DNA from 3 places in the Ruegeria sp. BB9 genome. Region 2 is predicted to be linked to each of the others. Evidence: riboswitches for the same ligand, from Rfam matches in the RefSeq annotation. Region 2 holds a riboswitch; each other region holds the start of a gene.
The links. A riboswitch is a leader RNA that binds a small molecule or an ion and turns the genes downstream of it on or off. The one in region 2 is predicted to bind cobalamin.

Region 1: it holds a riboswitch for cobalamin, as region 2 does, so the genes downstream of both, ACR0FC_RS01820 (DUF1636 family protein) here and ACR0FC_RS11080 (hypothetical protein) in region 2, are expected to answer to the same signal.
Region 3: it holds a riboswitch for cobalamin, as region 2 does, so the genes downstream of both, ACR0FC_RS01750 (CbtB domain-containing protein) here and ACR0FC_RS11080 (hypothetical protein) in region 2, are expected to answer to the same signal.

The regions. Positions count from the first base shown of each region.
Region 1 is NZ_JBQFUU010000001.1:369,219-373,918, reverse strand. Features, by position in the region: gene ACR0FC_RS01830 (NAD(P)-dependent oxidoreductase) at 322-1,278, opposite strand; gene ACR0FC_RS01825 (LysR family transcriptional regulator) at 1,387-2,262, shown strand; cobalamin riboswitch at 2,335-2,539, shown strand; gene ACR0FC_RS01820 (DUF1636 family protein) at 2,621-3,004, shown strand; gene cobW (cobalamin biosynthesis protein CobW) at 3,007-4,062, shown strand; gene cobN (cobaltochelatase subunit CobN) at 4,069-4,700, shown strand, end outside.
Region 2 is NZ_JBQFUU010000003.1:48,421-53,120, forward strand. Features, by position in the region: gene ACR0FC_RS11060 (5'-nucleotidase C-terminal domain-containing protein) at 1-992, shown strand, start outside; RNA gene ffs (signal recognition particle sRNA small type) at 1,032-1,130, shown strand; gene ACR0FC_RS11070 (alpha/beta hydrolase family protein) at 1,212-2,069, opposite strand; gene ACR0FC_RS11075 (TetR/AcrR family transcriptional regulator) at 2,193-2,726, shown strand; cobalamin riboswitch at 2,755-2,972, shown strand; gene ACR0FC_RS11080 (hypothetical protein) at 3,059-3,466, shown strand; gene ACR0FC_RS11085 (protein-tyrosine phosphatase family protein) at 3,470-3,973, opposite strand; gene ACR0FC_RS11090 (DNA polymerase III subunit gamma/tau) at 4,129-4,700, shown strand, end outside.
Region 3 is NZ_JBQFUU010000001.1:354,961-359,660, forward strand. Features, by position in the region: gene ACR0FC_RS01730 (DUF302 domain-containing protein) at 1-324, opposite strand, end outside; gene ACR0FC_RS01735 (DUF1636 family protein) at 471-815, shown strand; gene ACR0FC_RS01740 (hypothetical protein) at 803-1,297, opposite strand; gene ACR0FC_RS01745 (CbtA family protein) at 1,362-2,060, opposite strand; gene ACR0FC_RS01750 (CbtB domain-containing protein) at 2,065-2,235, opposite strand; cobalamin riboswitch at 2,272-2,480, opposite strand; gene cobF (precorrin-6A synthase (deacetylating)) at 2,524-3,267, opposite strand; gene cobA (uroporphyrinogen-III C-methyltransferase) at 3,260-3,988, opposite strand; gene ACR0FC_RS01765 (cobyrinic acid a,c-diamide synthase CobB) at 3,985-4,700, opposite strand, start outside.

The sequences.
Region 1 (4,700 bases), on a different contig from region 2:
GGGCTCTGAGGCGTCTCGGCCTGTCGCGCCAGTGTGCATCCGTAGCGCCTAGAGTGCGTTGCAAATCCGTGTACACCGGTTCGATTCCGGTACTCGCCTCCAACTTTTTAGCCTCGCACTGCATCGCTGCTCTCTGGTCCTAATAATAGTCGACTGGAACAGTTTGTTGATACGAAACGCCAAAATACGTGCGGAGATGGTTAGCCCAGCCGAGCTAACCAGTAACTATCGGGCAAGGGTTTAGTCAGCGCAGGAGCACCACCTACGCACTCGATCCATGCAAGACACCTCCGAAACCGCGCGTTTGCGCTGACCGTCCGATCAGACCGCGCTTCTACCTTGCGGAATCACCTCGTACCCCGGCTCTTCCGGTTCATCGTCCTGCATCTCGGCCGGAAAACCGGGTGCGGTAATGCTCAGCCCGGTTGCATCCTCGAGCCGCCGAATGATGTTAGGCGACAGCTCGCGCTCGCCATAGCGGGCGATGGCGTCGTCGAAAATCTTGATCATCAACGGGTTCATCTCCAAAGGCACGCCGGCGCGGTCGGCGACCTCCTGGAACAGACCGATATCCTTTTTCACCAGGTCCATGGTGAAGGAAATATCACGCGAGCCGTTCAGGATCACCTGGCTTTCGGTCTCATGCACGAAAGACGTGCCGGACGAGATCTTGATCGCCTCATAGGTGGTGTTCAGATCCATCCCGGCGGCCGTGGCGGTCACCAGCGCCTCGGCGCAGGTAATCAGGTTGGCGGTGGCCAGATAGTTGGTTAGCACCTTCAGAACCGAGGCCGTGCCCAGATCGCCGGTATGCAGAATACGCCGGCCCATCGTCGTCAGGAACGGCAGAATCCGCTCGAACGTTGCCCGGTCGCAGCCCGCGAAGATCGAGATATTGCCCGTGGCCGCCCGGTGGCACCCGCCCGAAACCGGGCAGTCCACCGCCGCCCCGCCGCGCTCGATCACCATGGCCCCCAGGCGTTTGACCTCGGCCTCGTCAGTGGTGGACATCTCCATCCAGATCTTGCCGTGGGTCACCTCGGGCAGCATCTGCTGCATCACCGCGTCCGAGGCAGCGGGCGACGGCAGGCAGGTGATGACCGCATCGCAATCGCGCATCATCTGCGCCGGGCTTTCACCGGCTTTTGCCCCCTTGGCGGCGAACTCCGCCACAAGATCGGGGTTAAGGTCGTATACCGTCAGGTCGATACCGTTGCGCAGCAGCGACCCCGACAGCTTGCCCCCCACATTGCCCAAACCGATGAACCCGACCTTCATGTTCTGCCCTCCTGCAGGCGCAATTTCGTTGGCCCGAGTATTTCCGTTGCCCACCGACAAAAGAAACGAATAAAAAGTCAGTTTAGATGCAAAAAATTTTGGTGCTGAATGGACCGCCTGCCCAATCCGGCCTGGCTGCGCAGCTTCGAGGCCGCTGCCCGCCACCTGAATTTCACAACCGCCGCGCAGGAACTGGGCCTGACGCAAACGGCGGTGTCGCTGCATATCCGCTCGCTCGAGGCGGACCTCGGGCAGCCGCTTTTTGCCCGCAACGCACGACACCTGTCGCTGACCGAGCTGGGCCAGTCCTATGCGCTGACCGTGCGCCGGGCGTTGTCGGATATCGCGCTATCCACCAACAGCTTGTTCGGCCCCGCCTCGCGACAGGCGTTGACCATCCGGGCGGCGATATCGTCGATGACCTACTGGATCGCGGCCGAGCTGCCCGCGTTCAGCGCGCAGCACCCCGAGATCCCCGTGCGGCTGGTGTCGCATATCTGGAACGACTCGGCCGCGCCTGCCGATGTGGACGTGGAAATCCGGCTGGGTTATGGCGACTGGCCCGGTGTTGCGGCCGACCGGCTGTGCTCGGAGCGGCTGGTGCCCATCTGCCGGGCGCAGGACCCGGCGCCAGACCTGCGCAACGGCCCGTTGATCCACATTCTGGGGTACGAGGACAACTGGGCGCGGTACTTCGAGGCGACGGACACCGACCTGCCCGACCGCCCCGCGCGGCATTCGGCGGATACGACCGTCACGGCGCTGCAACTGGTGATGGCCGGCGCGGGCTACGCCACCGTTCTGGAGCGGTTCGGGCGCAACGCGATCGCGCAGGGCGCGCCGATCCGGGTTGCAGGGCCGGCGATTCCCTTTGCCCAGTCGCACTACCTGATCCGCAGCGTCAGCGCGGCGCCTCCGTCCATCCCCGCCCAGTTGTTCCTCGCGTGGTTGCGCGACCGATTGGCCGGTGATGCCGCGGACTGACCCCGGCAAGTCGCTTTTTCGATCCGACGCAAAGCACTTGCCCCTGCGCGCTTGACAACCCCCCTGCCCGTACCGCATGTCGCTTGCGTTGGTGTCTGTGCAAACAGATGAAAAGGGAATGCGTCAGCGGTTTTCCGTCAAACGCAGCCGCCCCCGCGACCGTGACCGGAGAGGGTGCCCAAATGCCACTGGCCGCAGGCCGGGAAGGCGGGACATCCGACAGAGCACTGCTCTGACATCCGCAAGCCGGGAGACCTGCCAACGCCCGAATACAAACCGGACGGGGTGTTCCGGTGTCGGGCCCATGTCCGCAACGTGGCCCGCGCATACCCCGTCCCCCGACAACCGAGTGATGGGGATGAGAGACGTGACCGAGACCACACCAGTCGAGCTGCTGGTCTGCACCACCTGCCGACGCGGGCTGCCCATCGAGGACGACGCCCAGCGCCCCGGCACGCTGCTGCACAAGGCGCTGGCCGCCGCCGACCTGCCCGAAGGCATCACCCTGAAGCCGGTCGAATGCCTGTCGAACTGCGACCAGGGCTGCTCGATCGTTCTGCGCGGCGGGCCGTCGCGCTGGACCTTCGTCTATGAGAACCTCAACGAATCCGACCATGTCGAGATCATCGTCGAAGGCGCCACCAAGTACCTAGCCGCCGATGATGGCCTTGTGAAATGGCGCGACCGCCCTGAACATTTCCGCAAGAACTGCGCCGCCCGCATTCCCCCGATTGGAGCCTGAGCATGAGCACCCTCGAAAAACTTCCCGTCACCGTCATCACCGGCTTTCTCGGCTCGGGCAAGACCACGCTGATCCGCCACCTGATGTCCGAGCCGCAGGGCAAGCGGCTGGCCGTGGTGGTCAACGAATTCGGCGACGTGGGCGTCGATGGCGAAATCCTGAAAAGCTGCGCCATCCCCGATTGCCCGGCGGAGAACATCATGGAACTGGCCAATGGCTGCATCTGCTGCACCGTGGCCGACGATTTCATCCCCACGATCGAGGCGCTGATGGCGCTGGACCCGCGCCCCGACCACATCCTGATCGAAACCAGCGGTCTGGCCCTGCCGAAACCGCTGCTCAAGGCGTTCGACTGGCCCGATATCCGCTCCAAGATCACCGTGGACGGCGTGATCGCGCTGGCCGATGCCGAGGCCGTGGCTGCAGGCCGTTTTGCCCCGAATGTCGCGGTAGTGGACGCCCAGCGCATGGCCGATGACTCGATCGACCACGAAACGCCCCTGTCCGAGGTGTTCGAAGATCAGATCTCGTGCGCCGACATCATCCTTCTGACCAAACCCGACCTGGCCGGCCCCGAAGGCGTGGCCAAGGCGCGCGAGGTCATCGCCGCCGAGGCGCCGCGCCCCCTGCCCGTAGTCGAGGTTGCCGAGGGCGCGGTGGACGTGCGCGTGGTGCTGGGACTGGAAGCCGCAGCCGAAGACGACATGGACGCCCGCCCCTCGCATCACGATGGCCATGACGACCACGAACATGACGATTTCGAAAGCATCGTTGTCGAACTGCCCGAACAGACCGACCCGGCGCAGTTGGTCGCCAAAATCGAGCGTCTGGCAAACGAGCTGAACATCCTGCGTGTTAAGGGCTATGCCGCCGTTCAGGGCAAGCCGATGCGCCTGCTGGTTCAGGCGGTCGGCGCGCGGGTGCGGCACCAGTATGACCGCCCGTGGAAGCCGGACGAGGAGCGCCGCTCGCGCCTTGTTGTCATCGCCGAGCATCACGACATCGACGAGGCTGCGATCCGCGGCATCCTGACGGGCGTCACCGAGGCCGCCGAGTAAGCACCGATGCACGTCGTCTTTCGCGAAAGCCACGGGCTCGAGGAAACCGAGACCCCGACCGATCTGGGCCAGAGCCCAGCGGATCTGGTGGTGCTGTCCTTTTCGGACAGCGATCTGGGTGCCTTCGCAGCCGGATGGCATCGCGGCGGCGGGCCCGAGGGGCGGATGCCCTCGTTGCGGCTGGCCAACCTGACGGCGCTGAAACACCCGCTGTCGGTCGATACCTATGTCGAACAGACGCTGGAGGGCGCCAAGGGCATCCTGATCCGGCTGATCGGCGGCGTGCCCTACTGGCCCTACGGGTTGCAGCAGGTGCTGGCGCTGGCGCAGGCCAAGGGCATCGCGCTGGCGGTTCTGCCCGCCGACGGGCGCGAGGATACGCGGTTGGACGATTATTCCACCCTGCCGGTCTCGACCCTGCGGCGGCTGGCGCATCTGTGCGATACCGGCGGCGAAGTGGCAGCCCAGGCGGCTCTGGCGCAGATGGCGCTGGCAGCGGGGCTGTATGCCGGGCCGGTGATGGGGGCCAAGACACTACCCGACTGCGGCGCGTGGTGCCCGGATCGCGGCGTGATCGCGCCCGAGGACGCCTTCGCAGGCCAAGGCCGGCGCATCATCGTAACCTTCTACCGCGCCTA
Region 2 (4,700 bases):
GAGAAGCGAGAATTGCTGGTCGCAGAGCGCATCTGCGCGCGATCTGCCCGGGCGGGGCTGAAGCCGGAGATTGGGTCGTTCCTGAAGACCCTGAGATGGTCGAACTTTTTGCCGCAGCCCACAAAGTGACCCGCAAAGCCGCTGCCCAGCCGGTGGGCCGGATCAATCGTCCTTTGCATAGCTATTTCACCTTCTGCGGGGTGGATCAGGGGCTGAACTTGGTCGCCGCAGCCCAGGCGGCAGCCCTGCGACCGGTTCTGGCCGGGACGGCCTTTGAGACTCTGCCAGTTCTGTCCGCAGCCGCACCTTCGAAATTCGGAGGCCGGGCCGGCCCAAGACACTACACCGAAGTCCCGGCTGGCGATGTCACCGTACGGCATGTCTCGGACTTGCATGTGTTCCCGAACCAATTGGCCGCCATGCTGCTGGATGGCCGCCAGATCGCCGATTGGCTGGAGATGTCGGCTGCCCAATTCTCGCAACTTGGCGATAGCGACGAGCAGGTTCTGATCAACCCCGAGGGCACCGGGCACAATTTCGACGTGCTGCATGGGGTGACCTACAGGTTCGATCTGACGCAGCCCGCGCGATATGATTTGGGCGGCCAGTCGATCGACACGTCCCATTCCCGCCTGCGCGATCTTGCCTATCAGGGTCGCCCCGTCGATCCGGATGAACAATTCGTCGTTGCATCAAACAGCTACCGAGCCAATGGCGGCGGCAACTTTCCCGTCCCAGACCCGGCCCGGCTGATCCCGGTGCCGCCGCTGAGCCTCCAGGGAATCTTGCGCGACTACCTGGCGGGACGATTGGGTCCGGATCCGGTGGAAAACACCGCCCAAAGCTTTTCCTTTGTTCCGCAGGCGGGCCGGTCCGTGATTCTGAAGACCGGGCCACGCGCTGCAAACTACCTGCGCGAGCTCGACCACTTTGCAGCCACCACCGACGGGCAGGACGCGCGCGGGTTTCTTAGGGTACGCCTGTCTTTGTGACGGGTTGCCAAGCGGGTGCGTGATGCCTATATCGTCGGTCGAGAGGTTGGCGCGGGCAAGCGCCTCGCCAACCTGGTCAGGTCCGGAAGGAAGCAGCCACAACGAGCCCCGCTTGGGTCGATGTCCAACCTCTCACTTGACGCCACGCCACGTATTCGGCCCGGTCAATCCAACCTCTGTATTTCGTCGTTGTTCCTGAAAACCGCGCTTGCGGGCGGGTCAGGCGATCAATCGCGGCCAAACGGCACTGCTGCGCCGGGCGAAGGCGCCGATATGACCGATTTCGGACAGTCCGAAATCCCTCGGCTCCAACAAATGCCGACGGGCGGTCGGACCATAGAGTTCAGCCAGCCGCCAGACGGCGGGCGGTGGCACAGTCTGGTCATCCTCGAACGCAATGATATCCGCCGTGGCGTTCGCCCGACTCCAATCCGCTTGGGGAAGCGTGTCTCCCAATTCGGGCAGATAGCTGGTGGGCGATGTACACCACTTGCGCCATTGCCAATAGACGCCCGCCGGCAAATCGGCTCCGAATCCCAGAAGTTTCCCCGGCAGGTACCCCAGAAGACGCACCAGAGGTGGCACGTGGCCATACCAGAACAAAGTCGCCAAGCCCTTGTAGGGCCACGGGTGATCGGCCACCGTCACCAAACCTGCGCACACACAGATCATCCGGTCGATCTGTTCGATTTCCGGTTGCAGCGGACCCAGCATTCCACCGACCGAATGCCCGATCACCCACAGTTTTGCCTGCGGGTATCGACGGCGCATCTCGGCACGCGCTGCGGGCATGTCGATCAGCGCCCAGTCCGCCATCGTGGCCTTCGAGTCTTTCAGCCGCCCGGTCAGCGAATGCTCGAAATCCCGGTAATCATATGTCAGGCAAGCCATACCGCGCTCGGCGGCCAGCCAGCGAGCAAAGTGCTGATAGTAGTCACGTGGCACTCCTGTTGCGCCGTTCAGCACAACAACGGTTTGCGGCTCGACCGCCGGAGTGTAAAGCCGCGCCGCCAGCTGGGTCTGGCCCGACGGAAACTTAAAGTCTTCCACGTCAACCGCGTGCTGCGAATCCAACATCTTTGCCTCCAAACACTCTGGACCGATCGGTCTAATACTTTGTGTCTGGACCAATTGGTCTAGGCCTGTCAATATTTGGCCTGCATGACCCAACGTCCACCAAACACCAAAGATCGCCTGATCGTGACTGCCGCCCGACTGTTCCAGCGCTCGGGCTATAACGGTATCGGTCTGGCGGAATTGCTGGCCGAAGCGCAAGCCCCCAAGGGTTCGCTTTATCACCATTTTCCAAAGGGCAAGCCGGATCTGGCCCTGGCGGCGGCCAGTTGGGCCTCGGACGGGATGTTGAGCATGATTGCTGCGGCATTCGACGACGCCGCGGATTTTCGCGACGGGGTCACCACCCTGTGCCACAAGATCGCGAAGCTGTTCGACACCTCGGCCCAATGGGAGACCTGCCCGATCGCCGCCACCCTGTTCGAAAGCCCCGACAACCGCGCGTTTCGGGAACATGCCGACCGTCTGTATGAAAGCTGGATCATCGAAGTTCGAAACCACGCCGCGCGGTTCGGAGTTTCCGACCCTGAAAATGCTGCGGACACCCTGTTCATCGTGATGCAAGGCGGCTGGCAATTGGCCCGTGCCCGCAGGGATTCGAATGTGCTGCGCAGACTGCCTGATCTGTTCCCTTGGGACTCACTCCGGCAACCGGGCTGAAACCGTCTTGACTCGATCCCGGATACACCGCTAGCGATGAGGGGATGGTTCCCGTGCCGTTTCGGTCCGGGATGAAAAGGGAACACGGTGCGGTCCAACCCGGAACTCCGGAGCGGACCAAGGCCGCGACTGCCCCCGCAACTGTAGGCGGAGAGCGATGCCTAAATACCACTGACCGCAAGGTTGGGAAGGTCGGCAAAGCAAAGACCCGCAAGTCAGGAGACCTGCCATCAAACGTGAAACCGAAACTCGGACGGGGTGTCCGGGCAGGGTCTGGCCTTGAAACCGGCGTCTGTCCAAATCCACCTCGCCCAGCGCGCGGAGGGCGCAACATGATTTGGAAGACCGATACCCATGAATTCGCGGCAACCATCTGCCAGCGCACCGGAAAGACCTGCCCGGCATTGGCGCGCATGGCACGGGCCATCGCGCAGGCAATGGCGACGGCGCAGGCCGCTACATCCCCCGACTTCCAAGTGGAAGGCAGTAGCGAACTGGCCCATTGCGAACATGGCTGCACGGCGCGGTTCGATGCACGTCCCGAACGGATCCGCGTGTATTGCGGAGCGGCCGCCGACACACCGTCCGACTGCCTTGATACCTACGCCGACATGCTGTTTGACGACCAGAGCGACGCCCTGCCTGCGCAGGTCATCAGTGATCGACCCTGTGCGATGCTGCAGGCCACGGCGATCATGCCCGTGGTCAGGGCCGAGCGCGAGTTCCGCGCAACCGCCTGAAGGTCAGGTCGCCAGTGCCTCGCGCGCCGGGGCGACGGCCCAGTCCATCTGAGCATCAGTCTCGACCGCGCAGGGGCGTACGGCCCGCAGGCGTTTCAGGGCCTGTTCCGGCTGCTCGCCGCTCTCGATCATCAAGCGCAGAACAACCATGCCAGACCGCCCACAACCGCCCCGGCAGTGGACCAGTACCCGCCCGCCGCCCGACAGCGCATGGCGGGCGGCGGCGCTGACTTCGGGCCAGCGGCCGGATATCTCGGTCGACGGCGCCGAGAAGTCGGCGACCGGCAGATGCGCCCACCGACAGGCGCGCCGATGAATGTCACAGCCCAATTCGCCTGCACCCACAGAAACCAGTTCGGCAAGGGTTGTCATCGAAATCACCAGCCCCGGCGCCCAGGCTGAAATCAGGTCCAGGTCTCCTTCATAGTCGCCGCCACCGCCGGGAACCGAGGTCAGGGCCAGCGTGCCGCCACCCACCTGCAATGCATGAACCACAAGATTTGTCATCAGACGTTCCCCCCGAAACTGGCTGATTGAACTTGATCCGCGCAGTATGCCTCACACCGCGCGCTCGCCAAAGCGAAAAACCTGCACCGGTGCTGTGGACGCGGGGCACCTGGAACTCTACCCTGCATCGTCAGTACGAATCCGTCAGAGCAGACATGACCACACAGTCCAGCCCCGCCTATCAGGTTCTCGCCCGAAAATACCGCCCGGAAACCTTTGCCGACCTGGTCGGTCAGGATGCCATGGTGCGCACGCTGAAAAACGCGTTCGAGGCGGACCGGATCGCGCAGGCCTTCATCATGACCGGCATCCGCGGCACCGGCAAGACGACCACGGCCCGGATCATCGCCAAGGGCATGAACTGCATCGGCCCCGACGGCAATGGCGGCCCAACGACCGAACCCTGCGGCCAGTGCGAGCATTGCGTGGCCATCATGGAAGGTCGCCACGTGGACGTGCTGGAAATGGACGCCGCCAGCCGCACCGGCGTGAACGACATCCGCGAGATCATCGACAGCGTGCGCTATCGCGCGGCCAGCGCGCGCTACAAGATCTACATCATCGACGAAGTCCACATGCTGTCGACCAGCGCCTTCAACGCGCTGTTGAAAACGCTGGAGGAACCGCCCGAGCATGTGAAATTCATCTTCGCCACGACCGAAATCCGCAAGGTTCCGGTCACCGTGCTGTCGCGCTGCCAACGGTTCGACCTGCGCCGGATCGAGCC
Region 3 (4,700 bases), on a different contig from region 2:
CTCGTTTTCCGTGACGTACAGGCGGATCGGCGCCTCGATCATCGCGGGCACCGATTGTTCCAGAACCCGCACCGCATAGTCGTTGTTGAAGACGCCGATCACCCGATTGCCTGGAATGGTGATGCCGCGCGCGGCGGCGGCCTTGGTGGGCCCGGCCTGCGTTACCACGATCAGACCGTTTGCCTTGACCGCTGCGATCGTGTCGGCCACCAGCGCGTCATGGGTCTTGGTCGTCGGGTGGACGGCCCAACCAGGCCGGGGTTCGATATCGGCCGCCAGCGCGGGAAGCGCCAGCAGGCCTAGGAAAAACATAAGACGTGTCATCACGGGCTCTCCAAGTCGTAGTTGGCCCAAGTCTTCCCGAATTCCCGGGTGCGTACAGTCACAATATCGTGGGTGGCGGGCTTGCGCCGGGGGTGCGAAACCCGCACAAGCGACAGTGTGAAACGGAAAAAAGGCAGGCGAGGGGCATGCGTGTTTTGATCTGCAGCAGCTGCGCGGGCGAGCGCGACTTGCTGGCCGAGCGTCAGGCCGTATTGGAGGCCGTGCGCGCTGCGGGACTGGACGGGCGGGTCGAGATCGCCGAGCATGCCTGTTTCAGCGGCTGCGAGGAGCCGACCGTGGTGGCGATGCAGGGGGAGAGCCTGGCGTCCTACGTGTTTTCGGGAATCGATCCGGTCGCCGATGCCGATGACATTGCGGCGACCTGTCGGACCATTCTGCACAGCCCGAATGGCTGGATCGAAGACGCCCGGCCGTGCGGGCGGCTTCGCTTGTGTCTGCGGGCGCGGATCCCCGCGTTTCAGTCCACCTGAACCGTAACCGAGGCGCTGACCGGCACCCCATCCACGGCCAGCGGGCTGTGGCTGTTGGCGTTCAGCGAGACCTCGATGGTCGTTTCGCCCTTGGGCAGGTCAGGGATGTGCATCCAGTTGCCATAAAGCCGCGCCAGCTTGACGCCGTTCACGTAGACATGCGCATGGCCTTCGCCGGGTTTGTCGTCCAGCGAGGCGTGCTCGGGCGCGAACGTGAAGTTCCGCGGCATCACATGCAGGTTCCAACCCGCCATCGGGTCGGGGGAGACGGCGATCTCCAGCCCCGGCGCGTCCGGTCCGGCGGGCAGGTTGATGGCGGTGCTGTGGTCATGGGCCATGGCCTCGGCGTGATGGCCGCCATGTTGGGCGGGGTCGGCATGGTCGTGGCCGTCGAAGGTGACGCCGTTGGCCGCGGCCAGCACGAACCCGGCACCCCCGCCAAAGACCAGACCGATCGCGAAAAGAGCAAGCGAGCGTGTCATCTTGTTTCCTAAAAAAGCAAATGACCCGCCGGTTGGGCGCCGGCGGGTCGTGGGATTTCGGGGATCAGGCTGCGGCTTCGACGCGCTTGCCCTCGCTTTGCCAGAAATACCCGGCAAACGAACCCAGCAGCACCCAGGCCACAAGGCCCACACCGAAGGCGCGCGCGGCGAACAGTGCCCCGATCTCGGTCGGAACCGGCCCGGTGAACACGTCGGGTTCCGGTGCGCCGATCAGGTGCGGGGCCATCAGCAGCACGGCCGCAACCAGATAGCTGACGATGTTGCCACCGAAAGCGATCAGCCACATGGCCACACCAGCAGCCGCGACGGTTGCCCACCACCAGATCTGCCGCGCAAACACATCGGCTGCGGCAACGCCCGGAACCTCGGGGGCCAGGGTGAAGCCCGGCGCCAGGTGAAAGGCGATGAAACCGGCAAGGCCCCACAGCACGCCCGTGCGCCCGTCAACCGGGTGGCCCTGGGCTTCGGCCAGCGACATCAGGGCGACCAGAACCAGCGCATAGCCGGTATAGGTCAGCATCGTGAACACCACGCTCAGCCCGTCGCGGGTCAGGTCCGAGAACATGCCCGGCAGCTCGGGATGGGCCGAGACGGCTTCGGCTCCGAAATGCACCAGCTCTCCGGATTCATACAGTTCAGCATGCAGCAACACAGGCTGCACGAATACCAACTGCAGCAGGGCGACGATCAACCCGGCTGCAGCACCAGCGAACAACGCGCTGGTCAGAATGCGACTGAACATTGGTTTAGTGGCAGGGGAAGCCGGTTGCGTGGCGCACGTCATGCGCGGCGTCATGCAGCGCCGATGCCTGAACGTGACCGGCCAGGGCGATGATCCCCAGGCCCAGGGCTGCCGCGAACACTGCCGAAAGAATGCCAGCGCGTGCCGTTGATGCGGTTTGCGTTTGTGTCGTCATTTTCTGTCCTCCTGTGCCGCCGCACCCGACGGCCGGTGTTTCATTGTTCGCCTGGCAGGTCTCCTGGCTTGCGGGTCAGCGCCTCTGTTCGCCTTCCCCCCGAACGGATCGGGAGTGGCTGGTTGAACAGGGCTCACCGCTTACAGTCGCGGGGGCGGCTTTGGATTTGACCTGCGCGCAGGCCGCACCAAATTCCCTCTTAGCATCCGGATGTCTCCGGCAGGACCAGACCCGTCCATTTAGACGTGAATGCCGCTGTGGCGCAATCGCCATTTGCGACCTTTCGCGTCAATTCCCGCGCTTTTTCAGAATGTAGATGTCCATGATCCACCCGTGCCGGGCGCGGGCCTCGGCGCGGGTGCGGAGAATCTCGTCGGCCACATCCGCCAGCGGACCTTTGATCAGGATCTGCTCGGGCATACCCACGTACGCCCCCCACCAGATGTCAAAATCGGCCATGTCCAAAATCTGGAACGAACATTCGCCATCGAGCATCACCGCAACCGTATCCGCAGCGCTGGGCCAGCCCTCGTCGCGGAGGCGCCGGCCGGTGGTGACCAGATAAGGCGCGCCGATCTCGTTGATCGGCATGGCATGGGCCGCCGTCAGCGCCTGCAGCGCCGTGATGCCGGGGATCACCGTCGTGTTAGGCTGCGGGTCCAGCCGCGCCGCGATTCGCAGCGAGCTGTCATAGAGCGACGGGTCGCCCCAGATCAGCAAGGCGACGGTGCGCGCCTCAGGGTGCCGGGCCATCGCCTCCTGCCAGCGCAGGGCGATTATGTCGTGCCATTCATCCACGCCGCGCAGGTAGCCTTCCTGCGACCGGCGCTCGGGGATGTCGAAATAGGCGATTTGGGGCGGTGTGTCGGTGACCTTGCGAATGATTTCCTCGCGCACGCCGGCCAGATCGGTCTTGTTGGCGCCCTTGCGCGGGATCAGGATCAGATCGGCCGTGCGGATCGCCTGCGCGCCCTGAAAGGTCACGTGGTCCGGGTTGCCGGTGCCGATCCCGATCAAGACCAGATCAATCATCGTCGCTCTCCGCCAGCGGACCATAAAGGATCAGCGCCGGCGCGGTGCCGATCTCGGAACCCAGGCGCTCGGCCAAGGCACCGACGGTGGACCGGTGCAGCGACTGCTCAGGCGTCGAGACCGACTCGGCCATCAGCGCGGGGGTATCCAGCGGCAGCCCATGCGCGTGCAGCGCGCCGGCTAGCAGTGGAAAGGTGCGCTTGCCCATGAACACCACCGTCGTCGCACCCGGGTCGGCCAGCGCGGGCAGGTTCAAGTCCTCGGGAAGCTTCCCGCTGACATCGTGGCCGGTGACGAACTGCACGCGCCGCGCGGTCAGCCGCCGGGTCAGCGGGATGCCTGCCGCGGCAGCCGCGGCAATGGCTGAGGGGATGCCCGGAATGATCTCGTAGGCGATGCCGGCAGCGCGCAGGGCCACCAGTTCCTCCTCTAGCCGTCCGAACAGGCCGCCATCGCCCGATTTCAGCCGCACGATCCGCTGGCCGGTCTGGGCGTACTCGACCAGCAGGCGGCTGACATGGTCCTGCTTGGGCGAGGGCCGCCCGGCGCGCTTGCCCACGCCCACAAGGTCGGCCTCCTTGCGCGCATGGCTCAGGATCGGCCCGCTGCTGAGATCGTCGAACAGTACCGCATCGGCCTTTTGCAGCCGGTCCACGGCCTTGAGGGTCAACAATTCCGGGTCGCCGGGACCGGACCCGATGAAGGAAACGAAACCGCTCATGCGCTGGCCTCTGCGATCAGATGGAAGAACGTACCGGTGACATGTCCGCGGCGCGATCCGGTCTGTGGGCCTTCGGCGCCTTCGGCGTCAAAAACCCGTGCCAAGGGCGCGTCGGGCTGCTCGATGATCGAGGAATAGTGGAACTCGTGCCCCCGCAGCGCGGTCCCGGCCGAGAACCCGGGCATGTCGGCCAGCAACTCGGCGCGGCGATAGCCCAGGTTGAACTTGCGCTTCTCGTACGAAGTGACAAGGCCCAGCAGCCCGGCCATCCGGTGGCGGGTGCCGTCCTTGTCGATCAGCCCTTCGCCCAGGGCCATGTAGCCGCCGCATTCGCCATGCACGGGCCGCGTTTCGGCATGTTTGCGCAAGCCGGTCAAGAACCGCTCTGCTGCAGCCAGGGTTCCGGCGTGCAGTTCGGGGTACCCGCCGGGCAACCAGACCAGATCGGCATCCGGGGCCGGCGCCTCGTCCGCCAGCGGAGAAAACGGCAGAATCTCGGCCCCGGCCGCTCGCCAGCCTTCCAGAAGATGCGGATATGTAAAGGAAAACGCCGCGTCCCGGGCCAGTGCGATCCGTTGCGCCGGAGGGCGCGGCAGCGCGGCCGACGACGGCCCCATCGGGCCAGAGCAGGCCGCCCGCTTGATAGCTTCCAGATCCACATGTTCGCGCAGAAAGGCCGCGTAGCCGGCAATTGCGCTTTCCAGATCGGGGT